DNA from 3 places in the Mesorhizobium sp. HAY1-8B genome. Region 3 is predicted to be linked to each of the others. Evidence: predicted binding sites of a transcription regulator. Region 3 holds the regulator's gene; each other region holds the start of a gene.
The links. The regulator PhoB, encoded in region 3, activates phosphate uptake and scavenging genes when phosphate is short. The targets are predictions, from matches to a motif close to TGTCATNNANCTGTCAT.
Positions count from the first base shown of each region.

Region 1: a site for PhoB is predicted at 1,796-1,812, ahead of AC1VON_RS26615 (acid phosphatase). Genes of this name have one in related genera too.
Region 2: a site for PhoB is predicted at 1,347-1,363, ahead of AC1VON_RS17150 (RNA degradosome polyphosphate kinase). Genes of this name have one in related genera too.

Region 1 is NZ_CP200321.1:5,544,625-5,547,900, forward strand. Features, by position in the region: gene AC1VON_RS26610 (DUF922 domain-containing Zn-dependent protease) at 1-69, shown strand, start outside; gene AC1VON_RS26615 (acid phosphatase) at 124-1,653, opposite strand; gene AC1VON_RS26620 (cytochrome-c peroxidase) at 1,852-3,138, shown strand; gene add (adenosine deaminase) at 3,146-3,276, opposite strand, start outside.
Region 2 is NZ_CP200321.1:3,649,587-3,652,862, forward strand. Features, by position in the region: gene AC1VON_RS17140 (FAD-dependent monooxygenase) at 1-1,018, opposite strand, end outside; gene AC1VON_RS17145 (zinc-finger domain-containing protein) at 1,038-1,283, opposite strand; gene AC1VON_RS17150 (RNA degradosome polyphosphate kinase) at 1,427-3,276, shown strand, end outside.
Region 3 is NZ_CP200321.1:286,003-289,278, reverse strand. Features, by position in the region: gene pstB (phosphate ABC transporter ATP-binding protein PstB) at 1-540, shown strand, start outside; gene phoU (phosphate signaling complex protein PhoU) at 567-1,274, shown strand; gene phoB (phosphate regulon transcriptional regulator PhoB) at 1,396-2,085, shown strand; gene AC1VON_RS01400 (hypothetical protein) at 2,094-2,294, opposite strand; gene AC1VON_RS01395 (ROK family protein) at 2,449-3,276, opposite strand, start outside.

The DNA.
Region 1 (3,276 bases), 5.3 Mb from region 3:
GACCGTGTCGAGTTCGGTCAGGGCGGCAATCTGCAGAAGCTTGTATTAGCCTTGGTGAGCGGTCCTTGAAACGAACCGCAGCGCCTTGACGACGCGGCGGCGGATTTCTGACCTGCCTCTGCCCTAGCGGCTGAGATCAAGCGCGGCTGACAAATCGCCCATCGGCGGCTGGTCGTTGTTGCGCAGCGCCTTGTCGCGGGCGACTATGCCTGAAAGCACCGGCAGGTCGTAGCGCGCGGTGATGAAGCGCAGGATCGACGTCGTGTCATATTGCGTGTGGTCGACCGTGCCCATCTTCGCGTAGGGCGAGATGATGAAGGCCGGGACGCGGTTGCCCGGTCCCCAGCGGTCGGCCTTGGGCGGCGCGACATGATCCCAGAAGCCGCCATTCTCGTCATAGGTGACGACCACCAGCATGTGGCTCCATTGCGGGCTCTTCTCCAGATGCGCGACGAGGTCGGCCAGATGCTGGTCGCCCGATGTCACATCGGCATAACCGCTGTGCTCGTTGAGATTGCCTTGCGGCTTGTAGAAGCTGACAGAAGGCAGCTTGCCGTCATCGATCGCCTTGATGAATTCGGAGCCGTCCAGACCGCCATCCCTGAGATGCGCGGTGCGCGCGGCGGTGCCCGGCGCATAGGCGGCGAAATAGTTGAACGGCTGGTGGTGGAACTGGAAGTTCGGCACCGGCGTCGCATTCTTGCCGTCGAGCGTTGCCTGCCAGGCGCCGGCATACCAGGCCCAGTCGATCCCCCGCAGCGAAAGGAGGTCGCCGATGGTGATGTCGTGCTGCGGCGGCAGCGTCGTCGGCTGCGCCGGATCGGCCAGCGCCTTGTCGCCACCTTCGACGGGCTTGTTGGCACTCGGCTGGTAAGGCGGCTGCATGGTGTTGACGGCATAGAAGTCGGGCGTGATGGCACCGTCATTGACGAATTTCGGCACGCCGCCAAGGGCGGAGGGCGGCGAGTTGTCGGCCACCTTCAGCGTCTTGCCATCGGCCTCGACGACGGCGATCTGTCCCTTCACCGGGCTGGTATCGGCATTGGGATAGACCGGGGCGCAGGCGCAGGCGAGCTGGAAATGGTTGAGGAAGGAGCCGCCAAAGGCGCCCTGGAAGAAATTGTCGGCCAGCACGTATTTCTTCGCCACCGCCCACATCGGCAGGCCGGAACCGTCATAATGGCCCATGACGAGACCGCCGGAATCGGCCCAGGCGGCGAACTTGTCATTCTTGCCGCCGTCGATCTGCATCTGCTCCTGGTAGAAGCGGTGCCAGAGGTCGCGCGTGACGACGGAGGCCTTCTCGTTGAAGCCGTTGGCGTCGTCGATGGCGAAGCTGGCGTTGCTGAGATGCGCCGACTGCGCCTCGGTCACAACAGGCGTCACGCCCTTGGCGGTCAGTCCGCCCCAGGCCGGCGGCAATTCGGCGAGCGGCTTGCCGTCGCGATCGAGCTGGCGCGCCTGGTCGGCCGAGACATTGGCCAGCCCATTGGCGCCGGGGAAGCCGCCATAGAGATTATCGAAGCTGCGGTTTTCGGCATAGATGACGACGACCGTATCGATCTTGTCGTAGCCGGGAGGCGCGGCGTTGGCAGCACTAGCAAACGATGCCAGGGCGGTGGAGGCCAGGAAAAGCGAATTGAAGGGCCGCATTAAGGAGTCCTCATGGCTAGGGGGGATGGCTAGAGGCGTCGTGCATGGCCGGTGGCCGCGCACGCAAAGAGCTACGTCGATGCCTTGTCACCTTTGTGACACTTGCCTCGCCCGCGAACACGGTTTCGTGAAGAGCGGGAGCAGTCATCAATCCGTTGCAGTGCGAACCTACTGCGGAATGAAATGGACCTGGAAGCGATGACGACGGGACGAGGCAGACGCCTGATGATCGCGGCCGCTGCCGCATCGTTGTTCGGCTTTGCCATCACTTTGCCGGCAACCCTTGTTCGCGCCGGAACCGGCAGCATCCATCCCGGCCCGCTGTCGCGCGCCGATGCTTTCGCGCGGGCGCGGGCGCTGACCGCGCTTGGCCGAAAAATGTTCTTCGATCCGGCGCTGTCCGCCTCGGGCAGGCAGGCCTGTTCGTCCTGCCATGACCCGCATCACGCCTTCGGCCCGGCCACGGCCGCGCCGGTCGAGATGGGCGGTCCGAACCTCGACCAACCAGGCGTGCGCGCCGTGCCGTCGCTGCGCTATCTGCAGGCGGCGCCCGCCTTCACCGAGCATTTCTACGATTCCGAGGACGAGGGGGACGAGAGCGTCGACAATGGCCCGACCGGCGGCCTGACCTGGGACGGCCGGGCCGACCATGGCAAGGACCAGGCGAAAATCCCCCTGCTCTCGCCCTTCGAGATGGCCAACAAGGACGGGGCCGCCGTCACATCAGCCTTGCGCAAGGCCGCCTATGCCGGCGAGTTCAAGGCCGCCTTCGGCGACGACGTGTTCGACCACCCGGGCGATGCCTTCGACGCCGCCGCCGAAGCGCTCGGCACGTTCGAGCAGAGCGCGCCTGATTTCTATCCCTATTCCAGCCGCTACGACGCCTTCCTTGCCGGCAAGGCGCATCTGACGGCGCGGGAGTTGCGAGGCCGCGCGCTGTTCGAGGACGAGGCCAAGGGCAATTGCGCCAGCTGTCACCTCAGCGAACCCGCCAATGACGGCGAGCCGCCGCAATTCACCGATTTCGGCCTGATCGCCATCGCCGTGCCGCGCAATGCGGCGATCCCCGCCAATGCCGATGCGGCCTATGTCGATCTCGGCCTGTGCGGCCCGCTGCGCACCGATTTTCACGGCCGGTCCGAATACTGCGGCCTGTTCAAGACGCCGACCCTGCGCAACGTCGCGCTGCGCAAGAGCTTCTTCCACAACGGCGCCTTCCACACGCTGCGCGACGCGGTCGCCTTCTACGCCAGCCGCGATACCGATCCCGGCCATTGGTACCCCAGAAATGCCGATGGCACGGTCCGGCAATATGATGATCTGCCAAAGGCTTACTGGCCGAACTTGAATCAGGACCCGCCCTTCAACGGCAAAAAGCCCGGCGACAAGCCGGCGCTCAACGACGCCGAGATCGACGACATTGTCGCGTTCCTGCAGACGCTGACGGACGCGGATCAGCAGGCCGGGACGGTGCCTGCGAACTGAACCCCTGCTAGCTTCGCCAAGCCGCCAGATCGGCCAGGATCCGTGCCTTCAGCGCGGGGTCGGCGTAGCTCGCCCGCACCGACGTCGCGGCGAGCTGGCGAATGGTTTCCTCGTCCCAGGCAAAGGCCTCGGCGCAAG
Region 2 (3,276 bases), 3.4 Mb from region 3:
GGAAGCCGGCGACCAGAGTGGCAAGCGTCGCGGCATCCTCGATCGCCATCGCCGCGCCCTGTGCCGCGAATGGCGTCATCGCATGCGCGGCATCGCCGATCAGCGCAACGCCGGCCGGCGTTGTCCAGGGCTGTTTCTGTTCGACGGTATGCAACGGCCAGGTCAGCCACGGGCCGGCCATTTCCACCAGCTGCACAAGCCCTGGCGCGGTGCCGCGCATGGCGGCGGCGAGGATGCCGGGATCGGCATGGCCGGACCAGCCCTCGGCAATGCGCTCGCCTTTGGTGAAGGCGACGAGGTTGAATGCGTCGCCCTTGCTGACCGGATAAGCGACCATGTGGAAACCCGGATGCAGGAAAGTCGTGACGCAATCGGCTGCGCCGATCGCGGCGAAAGCCCGCCCGGCGCTGCTGTCGGAAGCGACGGTAGTGCGCCAGGCCAACTCTCCCGAAAAACGGTTTCTTGGCGATGCCATCCTTTTTGCATCGACAAGCCCGCGCACAGAAGACCAGACGCCATCGGCGCCGACCAGCAAGGAGCCTTGTTCTTCCGCCGTCTTGCCGCCGATCTCGACGGTCGCCGTGACACCATGGCTGCCAGTCGCAATTCTTTGGACACGCCCCCCGAGGGTGAGATGGATATCAGGCATCTCGGCAACACGCGCCATCAGCGCGCTCTGCAGGTCGGCCCGGTGCGCGACGAGATAGGGAGCGCCCCAATGGTCTTCACCCGACTGCCCCAACGGCACATGCGCCAATTCGCGCAACGTCCTCGCATCCTTCAGCACCACGGCCTCCGGCCGCACCGCCGCCGGCAACAGCCGGTCGAGTACGCCGAGGTCACGCAGGATGCGTGTCGCGTTGGGGGAAAGCTGGAGGCCGGCGCCCACAGCTTCCAGGCGCGGCGCTTGCTCGAACACCTGCACGGGATAGCCGCGTCTGGCAAAAGCAAGTGCCGAGGTCAGCCCGGCGACGCCCGCTCCGGCGATGACGATTTGCCGGGAGCGCGTGTCTTCCATCAGGTCCGTCGCGAAGGAATCAGGCGGCTTGGTCGATGTAGAGGCAGCCGGCAGGTAGCGTTTCCGTCGCCTTCAGCTTTGGCGAATAGCGGTAGAGCGTCGAGCAATAGGGGCAGACCTTCTCATTGTCGTCGCCCATGTCGAGAAACACATGCGGGTGATCGAAAGGCGGGTTGGCGCCCGTGCACATGAATTCCCTGACGCCGATGTCAATCGCCGGATGGCCCGCATCGTTCTGGAAATGGGGAATGGAACCGCCTGCCATCGTCGTCTCCTTAACGCAGTCTCGCATGCATCTGGATCATAACAGGTCTCTTTGCAAGATCGATGAAATGAAACTGTCGCAAAAGCCTGTCAGAGGATAAGTTAAGCCGGTTAACCGGCTGAGCGGTGGAAAGAGCAGGAACCATGAACGAACTGAAGCCGGTGCAGAGCGAATTCATCAATGTCGAAGCGGCGAGCCCGGAAGGCGGCAATCCCGATCGTTTCGTCAATCGCGAGTTTTCCTGGCTGCAGTTCAATCGCCGCGTGCTCGAGGAATCGCTGAACACCCATCATCCGCTGCTGGAGCGCGTTCGTTTCCTCTCGATCTCGGCTGCCAATCTCGACGAATTCTTCATGGTGCGGGTCGCCGGCCTCGCCGGCCAGGTCCGCGAGGGCATCGTGCTGAAGAGCCCTGATGGCCGCACTCCCGAGCAGCAGCTCGAACAACTGCTGCGGGAGGTCGAACGGCTGCAGGAAGACCAGCAGAAGAGCCTTTCGGCGCTGACTGTGCTGCTCAACAAGGAAGGCATCGAGACCATCACCCGCGACGCTCTGACCAAGGACGAGAAGATCTGGTTGGAAGAGCATTTCCAGGACCAGGTGTTTCCGGTGCTCACCCCGCTGTCGATCGACCCGGCGCATCCGTTCCCGTTCATTCCCAATCTCGGCTTCTCGATGGCGCTGCAGCTTCGCCATCGCAAGAACGGCGAGGAAATGAGCGCGCTCCTGCGCCTGCCAGTGGCGCTGAAGCGCTTCATCCGTCTTCCGGATCGCAAGCACCATGTCCGCTTCATCCCGCTGGAAGAGGCGGTCGGGCTCTATATCGGCAAGCTGTTCCCCGGCTACGAGGTCAAGGGCTCAGGCACGTTCCGCATCATTCGCGACAGCGATATCGAGGTCGAGGAAGAATCGGAAGATCTGGTGCGCCTATTCGAGACCGCGCTGAAGCGCCGCCGTCGCGGATCGGTGATCCGCATCGAATTCGACAAGCTGATGCCTGGCGAATTGCGCGATTTCGTGGCCAGCGAACTCGGCGTGTCATCGAGCCGCATCAGCGTCCTGACCGGACCGCTGGCGCTCAGCCAGATCTCGGAGATCGTCGCCGTGCCCCGTGATGACCTCAAATTCACACCCTACAATCCGCGCTTTCCCGAGCGCATCCGCGAGCATGGCGGCGATTGCTTTGCCGCTATCCGCGAGAAGGACATCATCGTCCACCACCCCTACGAATCCTTCGACGTGGTGGTGCAGTTCCTGCGCCAGGCAATGGCCGACCCCGAAGTGGTGGCGATCAAGCAGACGCTTTACCGCACCTCCAACGACAGCCCGATCGTGCGCGCGCTGGTCGACGCGGCCGAGGCCGGCAAGTCGGTGACCGCACTGGTCGAGCTCAAGGCGCGCTTCGACGAGGAAGCCAATATCCGCTGGGCGCGCGACCTGGAGCGCGCCGGCGTGCAGGTCGTGTTCGGTTTCCTCGAACTTAAGACCCATGCCAAGATGTCGCTGGTGGTGCGGCGCGAGGATGGCAAGCTACGCAATTACGTGCATCTTGGCACCGGAAACTATCATCCGGTCACCGCGCGCATCTACACCGACCTGTCCTTCTTCACCACTGACCCGACGATTGCCCGCGACGTCGCGCAGCTGTTCAATTTCATCACCGGCTATGCCGAGCCGACCGCCGAAATGCGGCTGGCGATCTCGCCGTTCACGCTGCGGAACCGCATCCTGCAGCACATTTCCGACGAAGTCGCCCATGCACTGGAGGGCAGGCCGGCGCGCATCTGGATGAAGATGAACGCGCTTGTCGACCCGATCATCATCGACGCCCTCTATGATGCCAGCCGCGCCGGTGTCGAGATCGACCTCGTCGTGCGCGGCATCTGCTGCCTGCGGCCACAGGTGCCGGGCCTGTCGGAAAACATCAGGGTCAAATCGATCGTCGGCCGCTTCCTCGAGCACAGCCGTATCTACTGCTTCGGTAACGGCCATGG
Region 3 (3,276 bases):
ATTCTCGACCGCTCGCAGGACCTCAACCTGCTGCGCACCAAGATCGGCATGGTGTTCCAGAAGCCGACGCCGTTCCCGATGTCGATCTACGAGAACATCGCCTTTGGCGTCAGGCTCTATGAGAAGATCAGCAAGGCCGAGATGGACGGCCGTGTCGAGCAGGCGCTGAAGCGCGCCGCTTTGTGGACCGAGGTCAAGGACAAGCTCAATGCCAGCGGCCTCAGCCTGTCGGGCGGCCAGCAGCAGCGGCTGTGCATCGCCCGCACGGTGGCGGTGAAGCCGGAGGTCATCCTGCTCGATGAGCCGGCCTCCGCGCTCGATCCGCTGTCGACCGCCAAGATCGAGGAACTGATCGACGAGCTGCAGGCCGACTACACGATCGTCATCGTCACCCACAACATGCAGCAGGCGGCGCGCGTCTCGAAGCAGACCGCCTTCATGTATCTGGGCGAACTGGTCGAGTTCGACCGCACCGAGAAGATCTTCACGTCGCCTCGCGAGAAGCGCACGCAAGACTACATCACCGGCCGCTTCGGCTGATCGCACGCATTACGAGGACCAGGATCATGGCCGAACACACAGTCGCAGCCTTCGACGAGGATCTCGGACAGATCAGCAGGCTGATCAGCGACATGGGCGATCTCGCCGGCTCGATGGTCGGCGGCGCCACCAAGGCACTGCTGAATTCCGACAACGCGCTGGCACAGCGCGTGGTTTCCGACGACGCCATCATGGATGCGCGCCAGCGCGAACTCGACGATCGCGCCATCACGCTGATCGCCAAGCGCCAGCCGATGGCAGACGATCTGCGCCATGTCGTCGGGTCGATCCGCATGGCTGGCGACCTCGAACGCATTGGCGACCTTGCCAAGAACATCGCCAAGCGCGTCGGCACCGTCGGTCTCACCGCAACGCCGCGCGACCTGTCGCATTCCATCGACGCCATGGCGCAGCTGGTGCTGATCCAGGTGCAGGGCGTGATCGAGGAGTATGCGGCGCGCGATGCCGCCGCGCTTGCGAAGCTGCGCGCCGACGACGAACGCATCGACGTCAAATACACCTCGGTGTTCCGCGAGCTGCTGACCTACATGATGGAGGATCCGCGCAACATCACCGCTTGCACGCATCTGTTGTTCTGCGCCAAGAATCTCGAACGCATCGGCGACCATGTGACCAACATCGCCGAGAACGCGTACTATGTCCTGACCGGCACGCAACTGCCCGCCAACCGCCCCAAACAGGACGAGACGGCGATGTCGGCGCCGGCGGCTTGAGCGTTGGAGCGGTTCATCGTTTCGCGGAAACGCCGAACCGCTCTATCTCTTTGTTTCACGCAATTCAGGATGGAAAACCGTTACATATTTTTCCCGGGATTGCTTTAGAGGTGACCAGTCAATGATCGCACCACGCATCATGGTGGTGGAGGACGAGGAGCCGCTCGGCGTGCTCCTCCGCTACAATCTGGAATCGGAAGGCTATCAGGTCGAGGTGGTAACCCGCGGCGATGAAGCCGAAATCCGGCTGCAGGAAAACGTGCCCGATCTTCTGGTGCTCGACTGGATGGTGCCGGCGGTGTCCGGTATCGAACTCTGTCGCCGGCTAAGAATGCGGCCCGAGACCGAACGGCTGCCGATCATCATGCTGACGGCGCGCGGCGAGGAGAGCGACCGCGTGCGTGGCCTTTCGACCGGTGCCGACGATTATCTGGTCAAGCCGTTCTCGACGCCGGAATTCATGGCGCGCGTCAAGGCGCTGCTGCGCCGCGCCAAGCCCGAAGTGCTGTCCAGCGTGCTCAAGGTCGGCGACATCGTGCTCGACCGTGAATCGCATCGGGTCTACCGCAAGAAGAGCGAGATCCGGCTCGGGCCGACCGAATTCCGCCTTCTGGAATTCATGATGCGCCATCCCGGCCGCGTGTTCTCGCGCAGCCAGTTGCTCGACAATGTCTGGGGTGAGACGATTTATATCGACGAACGCACCGTGGACGTGCATGTCGGCCGCCTGCGCAAGGCGGTCAACAATGGCCGCATGCCCGACGTCATCCGCACCATCCGTGGGGCAGGCTACGCGATCCGCGAGGATTAAAGGAGCGCTCAGCCGGCGCGAGTGCGAAAGATAATAACGGCAAACATCAATACGCCCGCGAATACCAGCAAAGATGATGCCGCGACAACGGAAGTCCACGTGGCGAAACATTCCTCGCCTCGCGGAAATGGCCATTCAATTCGCCGTGCCGTTGCCATGTCGAGCGTGCTGTCGGGTTTGCGCATCTGCACCGGTGTCGAACTTTCCACTGTCTCCTGCGTCGGCGTCGCTCCGATCACACGGCATGGATGTCGCGATTGCCGAAGCCGTCGATGGCTTGGGACGCTCAGTCAAGCGGTTGAGACGCGCAGTCACGGCGCCCGGCCGTGCCTTTCCAGAAGTCCAAGGGGTTCCGCGCGGGTTTCAGGCAACGCTCTTTCCAGCACTCCCTCTTGCCTGCACGCCCGGCGCGAAGATCTCCTGATCGACGAAGGTCAGTGCGCGCATGGCGCAGCCCTCGCGGATCAGGGGGAGTTCGTTCGGTTCGGTGTCGAACGAAATCGATTTCGAGTGCTGGCCGCCGGCGGTCTGGGCGATCGCCTCGCGCAATGCCGGCTCGATCAGGTCGAAGGCGGCGGCGCTGACGCCGACCATGGCCACGGGTGCGGGATCGATCAGCGCGAACAGGCTGCCGAGGCCATAACCCAGTGCTTCGCCGGCCTTGCGATAGGCTTCGCGCTCGGGCCCGGCCCGTTCCCGTGCCGTCGTCGCCAGTGCCCGCATCTGCGTGTCGCTGACGTCGGCGACCGGTTCGGTGTCCTCGCCAAGCTGCCTGGCATTGCGCCAGATGGCGTAGTTGCCGGCATAGGCCTCGACGCAGCCGCGCCGCCCGCAGCGGCAGAGCGCGCCGCCTGGCCGATGGATCATGTGGCCGAACTCGCCACCCGACGAATGGGTGCCGGTGAACAGTTCGCCCTTCAGCACCAGGCCCATGCCGATGCCGTGCGACAAAAGGATGGCGATGAAGTCGTCGCGGTAGCGTTCGGGGTCGCGCCAGCGCAGCGCCACCGCCATCATGTTGCAGTCGTTCTCCATGGTGGCCGGGATGCCGAACTCGGCTTCCAGTATGTCGGCGAAGGCGATGTCGGTCTGCGGTGTGATCGGCGACCACAGCATGGCCCTGGCCTTGGTGTCGGTTATGCCCTGGATCGCCAGTGCGATGCGGGCGACGCTGCGCACGTCGATATCGGG